DNA from 3 places in the Ralstonia sp. RRA genome. Region 3 is predicted to be linked to each of the others. Evidence: predicted binding sites of a transcription regulator. Region 3 holds the regulator's gene; each other region holds the start of a gene.
What was found. The regulator FNR, encoded in region 3, switches genes on or off when oxygen is low (the NO sensors DNR and NnrR bind a similar motif). The targets are predictions, from matches to a motif close to TTGATNNNNATCAA.
Positions count from the first base shown of each region.

Region 1: a site for FNR is predicted at 2,209-2,222, ahead of V6657_RS21565 (PAS domain-containing methyl-accepting chemotaxis protein). Genes of this name have one in related genera too.
Region 2: a site for FNR is predicted at 1,283-1,296, ahead of adhP (alcohol dehydrogenase AdhP). Genes of this name have one in related genera too.

Region 1 is NZ_CP146092.1:773,830-777,081, forward strand. Features, by position in the region: gene V6657_RS21560 (EAL domain-containing protein) at 1-456, shown strand, start outside; gene V6657_RS21565 (PAS domain-containing methyl-accepting chemotaxis protein) at 495-2,084, opposite strand; gene V6657_RS21570 (hypothetical protein) at 2,325-2,555, shown strand; gene V6657_RS21575 (siderophore-interacting protein) at 2,585-3,252, opposite strand, start outside.
Region 2 is NZ_CP146091.1:3,350,179-3,353,430, forward strand. Features, by position in the region: gene sbcB (exodeoxyribonuclease I) at 1-1,215, opposite strand, end outside; gene adhP (alcohol dehydrogenase AdhP) at 1,353-2,375, shown strand; gene V6657_RS16120 (2-hydroxyacid dehydrogenase) at 2,437-3,252, shown strand, end outside.
Region 3 is NZ_CP146091.1:1,984,044-1,987,295, reverse strand. Features, by position in the region: gene ccoG (cytochrome c oxidase accessory protein CcoG) at 1-940, shown strand, start outside; gene V6657_RS09770 (FixH family protein) at 968-1,195, shown strand; gene V6657_RS09765 (hypothetical protein) at 1,192-1,446, shown strand; gene fnr (fumarate/nitrate reduction transcriptional regulator Fnr) at 1,476-2,204, opposite strand; gene V6657_RS09755 (sulfite exporter TauE/SafE family protein) at 2,383-3,126, shown strand.

The DNA.
Region 1 (3,252 bases), on a different replicon from region 3:
ACGCTGCTCAAACTGCAGCGCCAATACGGCCTCGGCTCGGGCTTCCTGGAGCTGGAGGTGACCGAGTCGATGCTGATGGAAGGCACCGAGCGCACCATCGAAGACCTGACCGCCATCCGTCAGCTTGGCGTGCGCATTGCCATTGATGACTTCGGTACCGGTTATTCGAGCCTGGCTTATCTGAAGCGCTTGCCGATCGACCTCATCAAGATCGACCGCGCCTTCGTCAAGGACATCGACCGCGATTCCAACGACGCGGCCATCTGCACGACGGTGGTGGTGCTCGCCCACAACCTGGGCGTGAAGGTGTGCGCAGAAGGGGTGGAAGACGCCGCGCAGGCTGCTTTCCTCACATCGCACCAATGCGACGTGCTGCAGGGGTACTACTTCAGCGAGCCGCTGCTGCCCGATGCGGTGGCCGCGCTGCTGGAGCGCGACGGGCGCTTCGCGGTGTAACTGCGGCTGGGCGCAGGCCTACGCGCGCCCGCACGCCATCACGCGCGGAACACCGCCACTGCGTGCTTCAGCTCTTCTGATTGCCGTGCCAGCACCGAGGTGGCTGCTGCGGCTTCTTCCACCAGCGTGGCGTTCTGCTGCGTCACTCCATCGAGTTGCGACACCGAGTCGTTGATCTGCGCAATGCCGCTGCTCTGTTCGCGCGAACTGGCCGAGATTTCCGACATGAGCTGCGTGACGGTCTGCACCGATTGCACGATCTGCGTCATGGTGGCGCCGGCCTGGTGCACCAGCGCCACGCCATCGCGCACGGACTGATCCGACGCGCGAATGATCTCCTTGCTCTGGGCAGCAGCCTGCGCGCTGCGTTGCGCGAGGCTGCGCACCTCACCGGCCACGACGGCAAAGCCGCGGCCTTCTTCGCCGGCACGGGCGGCTTCCACCGCGGCGTTGAGTGCGAGGATGTTGGTCTGGAAGGCGATGCTTTCGATGGTGGCGATGATCTCGGTCACGCGCTGGCTGTCGGCGCGGATGGCGTCCATGGTCTGCACGACGCGCTGCACGACCTGTCCGCCGTCGGCGGCGATGTGCGATGCCTGTTCGGCCAGCGCGCTGGCTTCGCGCGCGTGATCGGCATTCTGCGCAACCATGGACGTGAGCTCTTCCATGCTTGACGCGGTTTCTTCCAGCGCGGCAGCTTGCTGCTCGGTGCGGGCCGACAAGTCATGGTTGCCGGCGGAAATCTGCAGCGTGCTATTTGCGACGTTGGTGGCGCCATCCTGGATGTCGTGCACGATGGACGACAGGCTCGCGCGCATGGTGGCCATGGCACGCATGACCTCGCCCAACTCATCGTTGGAGCGGACTTCCACGGCCGTGGTCAGGTCGCCCGCGGCCAGGCGCGTGGCCAGCGTAGCCGCTTCTTCCAGCGGGCGGATCAGCGTGCGCGCCAGCAGCACGCCCGACATCGTCGCAAGCCCCGCACAGCCCACACCGGTCAGCCACAGCCAGTCACGGCTGAGCACCAGCCACGTTTTGTCGTGCAGGTCCGCTGCTTCCAATGCGATGTGCGCCCACAGCGTGCCAATCAGGATGGCCACGGCAATCAGGCTTTGCAGCCCGATGACCCTGAAGCGCAAACTGTCGCGCTGGAACAGATTGACGGCGCGTCGCCAGCCCGTGCGCAGGATGCGACCGGCACGCACGGTGTAGGACGTGTCGCCTTCGTTGATGGCGGCGTAGGCGCGCTGCGCGCGCGCAATCTGCGAGGGCGTGGCCATCGAGCGCACGGAGGTATAGCCGACGACGTTGCTGCCCTGGAACACGGGCGTGACGTTGGCGAGCACCCAGTAGAAGCCGCCGTCCTTGCGGCGGTTCTTGACGAAGCCGCGCCACGGCTTGCCGGCTTGCAGCGTGGCCCACAAGTCTGCAAAGGCGGCCTCGGGCATGTCGGGATGACGCACAAGATTGTGCGGCGCGCCCATCAGCTCTTCCAACGAGTAGCCGCTCACGCGCACGAACGCCGGGTTGGCGAAGACGATGCGGCCTTTGAGATCGGTACGGGAGATGAGGTAGTCGGTGGGGGCGAGTGCGGTTTCGGCTTGGGTGACCGGGAGGTTCTTGCGCATGATGTGCCGCGCCTTGTGGGCGCGCAGGTAGGCGGAAATCAGCAGGAATGGGCGGGAGTCCTCCCTTGCAACGGCACGCCTGGCGCGGGACTAAAGACCGAAGCCGGCCGAAATGTGACGTGATTTGATCCAGATCAAATTGGAGCGTGGTTCCTCCAGCCCCTCAGAACGGGTACGCGTGGGCATAGCCATTGCTAATTTGAAGGCAGCGGGCGCATCCGCTGGAAATGGAGGAACACGGTGTACAAGATCTGTGGCGACGTGGAGATCGTCCCTCGGGTGATCCCGGCGGGCGAGCATGGTTGGGCGGCCCGTATCGACGTGGTTTTCCGCAGTGCGGAGGGGCAGTCGATGAGGGGCTCGCAGCCCGTGCTGCCGAGTTGCACGTTCGGCTCACCGCGTGAAGCGATGGATGCCGCGCTGCTGTATGGGCAGCGCGTGCTGGGTGATTGGGTGCGCGGCGCGGCGTGACGGTACCGGCGCGCAGCCTCAGGTGGGGCCTAGCGGCGCTCCTGCGCCTTGCGTTGCTCGCGCGTGAGCCCTGCTGTCCAGTAGCCTTTGGCATCGATGGCATCACGCGGCACCGCCCAGGTGTCTTCAAGCAGCGTGCGCACCTGTTTGAGCAGTGAAGCTTCGCCCGCCAGAAAGACTTGCGGTGTGCCTGTCGGCAGCGTCTGTGCGCTCAGCGCGCCCACCACCATGGCGCCCGCGTGCGCCGTATCGGCTTCGATCCAGTGGATGTCGTGGCTGCGCGGGTGCCCGGCAAATGCACCTTCGAGTGGTAATTGCGCACGGGCATCGCTGATGGCGATAAAGGCATGCACGGGCGTGCGCTCCGGCAGACTCTCCAGAATGGCAAAGATGGCCGGCAGCGCGGTTTCATCCCCCACCAGCAACGTCCACGGTGCAGCGGGATTGGCCTGGAAACCGCGCTTGGGGCCGGCAAACTCCACTTCATCGCCCGGGGCGGCGTGCTCCAGCCAACGCGCGGCGGGGCCGTGTTGCGCAGTGGGCGTCTCGTCGTGCACGACAAAGTCAACCTCCAGCTCGGCACGCTCGGCGTGGTAGCGGCGGATGGTGTAGGCGCGGCCGAGTGTGCGATCGGCAGCGCCGTTTGCCTTGAGTGGAAACATCAGTTTGATTGCGGCGCCCGGCGACATGTCGGCCA
Region 2 (3,252 bases), 1.4 Mb from region 3:
GTAGTGGAACAGCAGCTCGGGCAGACGCGCATCGGCGAAGTCCGGGTGCAGTTGCGCGAGCTGTTCGCCGGACAGCGTACGCAGTTCGTTGAGCGTGCGGCGGTCGTCATTGCTGACGAAGCCGCCGTAGAGGTTCTGGTCGACGTCTTCAATCGGCTCCAGCTCGCGGGCGTAGACCTGGCGCCAGGTTTCGCGCATGTCCGGCGCGCCCTGGGCAATGGCGGCATGGCGTTCGATCGTTGCGAAGTCGATGCCCCAGCGTTCGGCCTGCGCGGGCTGCAGCGTCTTCATGTTGCTGATGACGATGGGCGACTTGTTGATGTGAATCGACTTGATGGGCAGGCGCGTGGTGCCTTCGGCCAGATCCGCCGTCCGCGTGAACATGCGCTCGCGGATCGTGGCGACATCCATGTGGAACAGTTCGGACGGGTCAAACGCCAAGTCCCACACGATCAGTTCGTTCTTGTTGGTCGGGTGCCAGCCGAGCGGCCACACCACGGCCATGCAGCCGCGTTCCACGCTGTACATACCGGAGATATGCAGCAGCGGGCGCGATGCGTCACCAATCTCCGCAAGCACGCGGTCCTTCTTGCGCAGCGCCAGGCAGAAATCGAACAGGCGCGGCTGTGCGTTGCGGATCAGGCGCGCCAGCGCAATGGTTGCGCGCACGTCGGACACCGCATCGTGCGCGGATTCATGCACCAGGCCGTTGGCTTGCGAGAGGTGCTCCAGCTTGAAGCTCGGCTTGCCGTCTTCGTGCTTCGGCCACTGGATGCCTTCGGGGCGCAGCGCCCAGGTGGTGCGCACCACGTCGAGCAAATCCCACCGCCCGCAGTCGTTCTGCCACTCGCGCGCATAGGGGTCGATCAGGTTGCGCCAGAACAGGTGGCGGGTGACCTCGTCATCAAAGCGGATCGTGTTGTAGCCGACGCCGATGGTGCCGGGCGTACCCAGTTCGCGCTCGATGGCCTGGGCGAAGCGGTACTCCGGAATGCCCTGCTTGGCGCACTGCTGCGGCGTGATGCCGGTGATCAGGCAGGACACCGGGTCCGGCAGCCAGTCGTTGGAGGGCTGGCAGAACAATTCGACCGGCTCGCCGATCTCATTGAGTTCGGCATCGGTGCGGATGCCCGCGAACTGCGCCGGGCGGTCGCGGCGCGGCACGGCGCCAAAGGTTTCGTAGTCGTGCCAGAGGAAGGTTGGGGTGACGGGCAAGGGGGTTGCTCGCAGGAAAAGGCTGAAGATGCCGGCATGCTAACAGCCTTGCAGGCCTACCCGGCGGTTGACTCACATCAACCCACACGGGGCGGGCGTCGACCAGACTGATACCTCCCCCAACCTGGAGATGCCCCATGGCCCAAACCATGAAAGCCGCGGTTGTCCACGCGTTTGGTGAACCGCTGCGCATTGAGGAAGTGCCGATCCCAACACCCGGGCGCGGACAGATTCTCGTCAAGATCGCCGCCTCGGGCGTCTGCCATACCGATCTGCACGCCGCCGATGGCGACTGGCCCGTCAAACCGCGCCTGCCGTTCATCCCCGGGCATGAGGGCGTTGGCTTCGTGGCGGCGGTGGGCGAAGGCGTGACGGCCGTGAAGGAAGGCGACCGCGTGGGCGTGCCCTGGCTCTACACCGCCTGCGGCCACTGCGAGCACTGCCTCTCCGGCTGGGAGACCCTCTGTCACGAACAGCAGAACACCGGCTACTCCGTCAACGGCGGCTATGCCGAATATGTGCTGGCCGATCCGAACTATGTCGGCCATCTGCCCGCACAGGTGAGTTTTGAAGAGATCGCGCCCATCCTGTGCGCGGGTGTGACGGTCTACAAGGGCATCCGTATGACGGACACGCGGCCCGGCCAGTGGATTGCCATCTCCGGCATCGGCGGGCTGGGGCACGTGGCGGTGCAGTATGCGATTGCCATGGGCCTGCATGTGGTGGCGGTGGACGTTGCGCCCGACAAGCTGGCGCTGGCGCGCGAGCTGGGGGCCAAACTGGTCGTCGATGCCGCCCAGCAGGACCCGGCGGCCGTCATCCAGAAAGAGATCGGGGGCGTGCATGGCGTGCTGGTGACGGCGGTCTCGCGCAGCGCGTTCGCGCAGGCGCTGGGCATGGTGCGGCGTGGCGGCACGATCTCGCTCAACGGGCTGCCGCCGGGGGATTTTCCGCTGCCGATTTTCTCTACGGTGCTCAATGGCATTACGGTGCGCGGCTCCATCGTCGGCACGCGGCGTGACTTGCAGGAGTCTTTGCAGTTTGCCGCGGAGGGGTTGGTACGCGCGCACATCCACCGCGACAAGCTCGACAACATCAACCAGGTCTTCGCCGATCTGAAAGCCGGCAAGGTGGATGGCCGCATCGTGCTGACGCTCTGAGCGCAGTCACACCCGGCGGGGCGAGTAAGCTGTCGACATCACGTCCGTTCGCTCCGCCGCCATGCGCATCCTCTTCTTCAGCAGCCACCGTTACGACGAAGACAGCTTCCGCGCCGCCCAGGCGCGCGGCGGCCACGGCTTCGACCTGGTGTTCCAGCGCGCGCACCTCGACGCGCACACCGCGCCGCTCGCAGCCGGCTTTGAGGTGGTGTGCCCGTTCGTCAACGATTGTCTGAACGCCGATGTGCTGGCCGCGCTCGCCGCCGCCGGTACACGGCTGATCGCCCTGCGCTCGGCAGGCTTCAACCACGTCGATCTGGCCGCTGCGCAGCGCCTCGGGCTGACGGTGGTGCGCGTGCCGGCGTATTCACCGTACGCGGTGGCCGAGCATGCGGTCGGCATGATCCTCACGCTCAACCGGCGCCTGCACCGCGCCTGCAACCGCACGCGCGAGGGCGATTTTTCGCTGGATGGGCTGCTGGGCTTCGACCTGCACGGCAAGACAGTCGGCGTGGTCGGTACCGGGCAGATCGGGCAGGTGTTCGCGCGCATCATGGCGGGCTTCGGCTGCCGGGTGCTGGCGTTTGACCCGTTTCCGCAGGCTTCGCTGGTGGCACTGGGCGTGCGCTACGTACCGCTGCCCGAGTTGCTGGCTCAATCCGACATCGTCAGTCTGCACTGTCCGCTCAACGCCGATACGCACCACTTGATCGACGCCAGCGCGCTCGCGAACATGAAGACGGGCGCCATGCTCATCAACACCAGCCGCGGCGGCCTGGTCGATAGCCCAGCCCTGATCGACGCGCTCAAGACCGGCCAGCTCGGCCACCTGGGCCTGGACGTGTATGAGGAAGAAGCGGACCTCTTCTTCGAAGAC
Region 3 (3,252 bases):
GTTGTGGACGGGCTTCACCTTCGTCGGCTTCTTCACGCCGATCCGTGAACTCGGCATGGAGACATGGACGCTGTCGCTCGGGCCGTGGCAGACCTTCTGGATGCTGTTCTACGCGTTCGCCACCTGGGGCAACGCCGGCTTCCTGCGTGAGCAGGTGTGCCTCTACATGTGCCCGTACGCTCGCTTCCAGAGCGTGATGGTCGACCCAGACACCTACGTCGTCACCTACGACACGCAGCGCGGCGAGCCGCGCGGCAGCCGCTCGCGCAGTGCAGACTTCGCGGCGCAGGGGCTCGGTTCGTGCGTGGATTGCAGCATCTGCGTGCAGGTGTGCCCGACCGGCATCGACATCCGTCAGGGCTTGCAGTACGAGTGCATCGGCTGCGGCGCCTGCATTGACGCCTGCGATCAGGTGATGGACAAGATGCGCTACCCGCGCGGCCTGATCCGTTACACCTCCGAGCGCGCGATGCACGACCGGCTCACCCCGAAAGAGGCGCGGCGCCATCTGCTGCGTCCGCGCGTGCTGATCTATGCCAGCATCATGCTGGTGCTCATCACGGGCTTCATCGTTGCGTTGACGATGCGCCAGCCGCTCAAGGTGGACGTGATTCGCGATCGTGGTGCGCTGGCGCGCGAGGTGGACGGCGGCAAGATCGAGAACGTCTATCGCCTGCAGTTGATGAATGCCTCCGAGCAACCTGTGCGCGTGACCATCACGGCGGAAGGACTGCCGCAGCTGGAAGTGCAGGGCGGACGCGGTGAATCGACCACGCTTGAGTTGGCACCGGCAGCCAACCGCCTGTTGCCGATCCGCGTGCGCCGTCCCGCAGACGACGTGGGAGCCGGATCGCACAAGATCCGTTTTGTAATCCAGGCAGACAGCGGTAGCGAAAGCCTCGTGCTGCGCGAGCCGTCGAGTTTCATCGTGCCGCGCTGATGCGGTTTTTTAGAACAGGAGACACAGATGCAGGCAATGCAATCTTCCGCTCCGGCCCGGCCATGGTGGCGCGAGCCCTGGCCGTGGCTGCTGATGGCCGGCCCCTTCGTCGCCATGATCGGATGCGGTGTCACCATCTGGTTAGCCGTGTCGCATCCGGATCCCGTCATTCATGACAACGTCGTGCGGCGCGGCTTGGTCGTCGAGAAGCCCGTCTCCGTGCCGGCCCATGCCGCCCACGGGGAGGTCCAATGAAACGCCGCCTGCTGATGTGGATTCTCTGGCCTGCGTTTCTATGCGCGGCGCTGGCCGAGCTGGTCGTGTTTGCGGTGGTGGACCCGGCGGATCTGCGCTTCTTCGGAGAACAGATTGCCGTGTCGGCCGAGGCGGTCTACACGGTGTCGTTCTTTGTGTTCTGGTTGCTGTGCGGACTGTCGAGCGCACTCACGCTGTACGTGTCGCCGGGCATCGGCAAGCTGGAGGCGCACGAGCATCCGCTCGTGTGAGCGGATGTCGTCTTGGAAGGTGGGCGGGTTTAGCTGGCCTGGCCGCTCATCACCTGGCGCAGGCCTGCCATGTCGATGAGCTTGACGTGGCGCTGGCGGATCTGGATCAGGCCGGCCTCAGCAAAACGCGAGAACAGGCGGCTCACGGTTTCGAGCTTCAGGCCCAGATAGCTGCCCAGTTCTTCACGGCTCATGCGCAGCACGAACTCGGTCGACGAATACCCGCGCTGAGCTGAGCGTTTGGACAGGTTGAGCAGGAAAGCGGCAAGGCGTTCTTCAGCGCGCATCGAGCCGAGCGTCAGCAGCATGTGGTGATCCTGCGAGATCTCCTTGCTCATGATGCGCAAGAACTGGTGCTGCAGAGAGGGCAGCCGGCGCGAGAGCTGTTGCAGTTGGTCGTAACGCACCACGCAGACTTCGGTGTCTTCCAGCGCGGTGGCATCCGACACGTGGCACATGTCGCCAATGCCGTCGAGCCCGACGATCTCGCCGGGCAAATGGAAGCCGGTGATCTGGTGGCGCCCGTCTTCCAGCGTGAGATGTGTCTTGAGCGTGCCGAAGCGGATGCCGTACACGGCTTCGAGCGGCTCACCGAGGGCGTAGAGCGTCTGGCCTTTCTTGATGCGGATGCGCTCGGCAACCAACTCATCCATCTTGCGCACGTCTTCCGAATTCATGCCCACCGGCAGACAGATCTGGCCGAGTACGCAAGTGGAACAACGGGAAGCTTGGTCGGTGAGTGCGATTCGTGTGAGCACAGGGGGCGAGTGAATTTCGAGTAAGTGAAATGAGAAATTCTTGTGATGCAACCGCGGCCTATTATAGCGGCCGCCATGCTGATATCGGATTGTTCCGATAACGTGAATTGCGCGAAATGCACGGAATTCCCGTCAGCAAAACACTAACTTTGGTCCATATCAAAAGAGCGTCAAAAAGATGAATGTTGCCGCGCTCGTAAGCGTTTTTTTGATCGCATTGCTCGGCGGTGTGCATTGCTTGGCAATGTGCAGCGGCATCGCGTTGGCGGCTGAACGCGGGCAGGTGCCGGTGCGCATCGTTTCGCGTCGCAGGCTGGCATTCGAGCAGACGGTCATGCATGCCGGGCGCATCAGTATGTACGCGGTGTTGGGGGCCATCATGGGTGCGCTCGGTGCCACGGTTTGGCGCCAGCAGTGGCTGCCGATTCAACGCGGATTGTTTGCATTCGCCAGCGCTTTGCTGCTCGCCTATGGCCTGCTGCTGGTTGTGCGGACCACGGGTGATGCATGGCGCAATCCTTGGCTGGAACGCGTGCTGGGTTACTTTGCCGGCGTCCTGTCGAAAATGGGGGCGCGACTGGGTGAAAATCTGCGCCACAGCCCACCATTGGTGCGGCGCTATGTCACGGGTTTGGCATGGGGGCTGGTACCGTGCGGCATGATTTACGGGGCGCTGGCCGTTGCGTTGTTGGCGGGCAACGCGGCATCGGGGGCGGTTGTGATGCTGGCGTTTGGTCTGGGTACCTTGCCAAATCTGCTGATGATGTCCGGATTGGCAGGCTGGATGCGGGGGCTGTCTCGCCAAAAGTGGGCGCGTGGCGCGGCGGGTGCCGCCATTGCCGCCTTTGGCGTGTGGGGGCTGGTCTGCGCTGCGTGGCTGCCGGAGATGCTCAACGCACACGGTTTCTGCCTGGTGCTGTAGCCGTTTGAATCGCCCGCAGATCGCCATCTGGCCTGGGGCGGCGCACTAAGGCATCTTCCCGGTTGCGGCACCGCAGGAAATTGCCCTACAATCAAACACAATTCGACTCGCCCACCGCGCAGATCA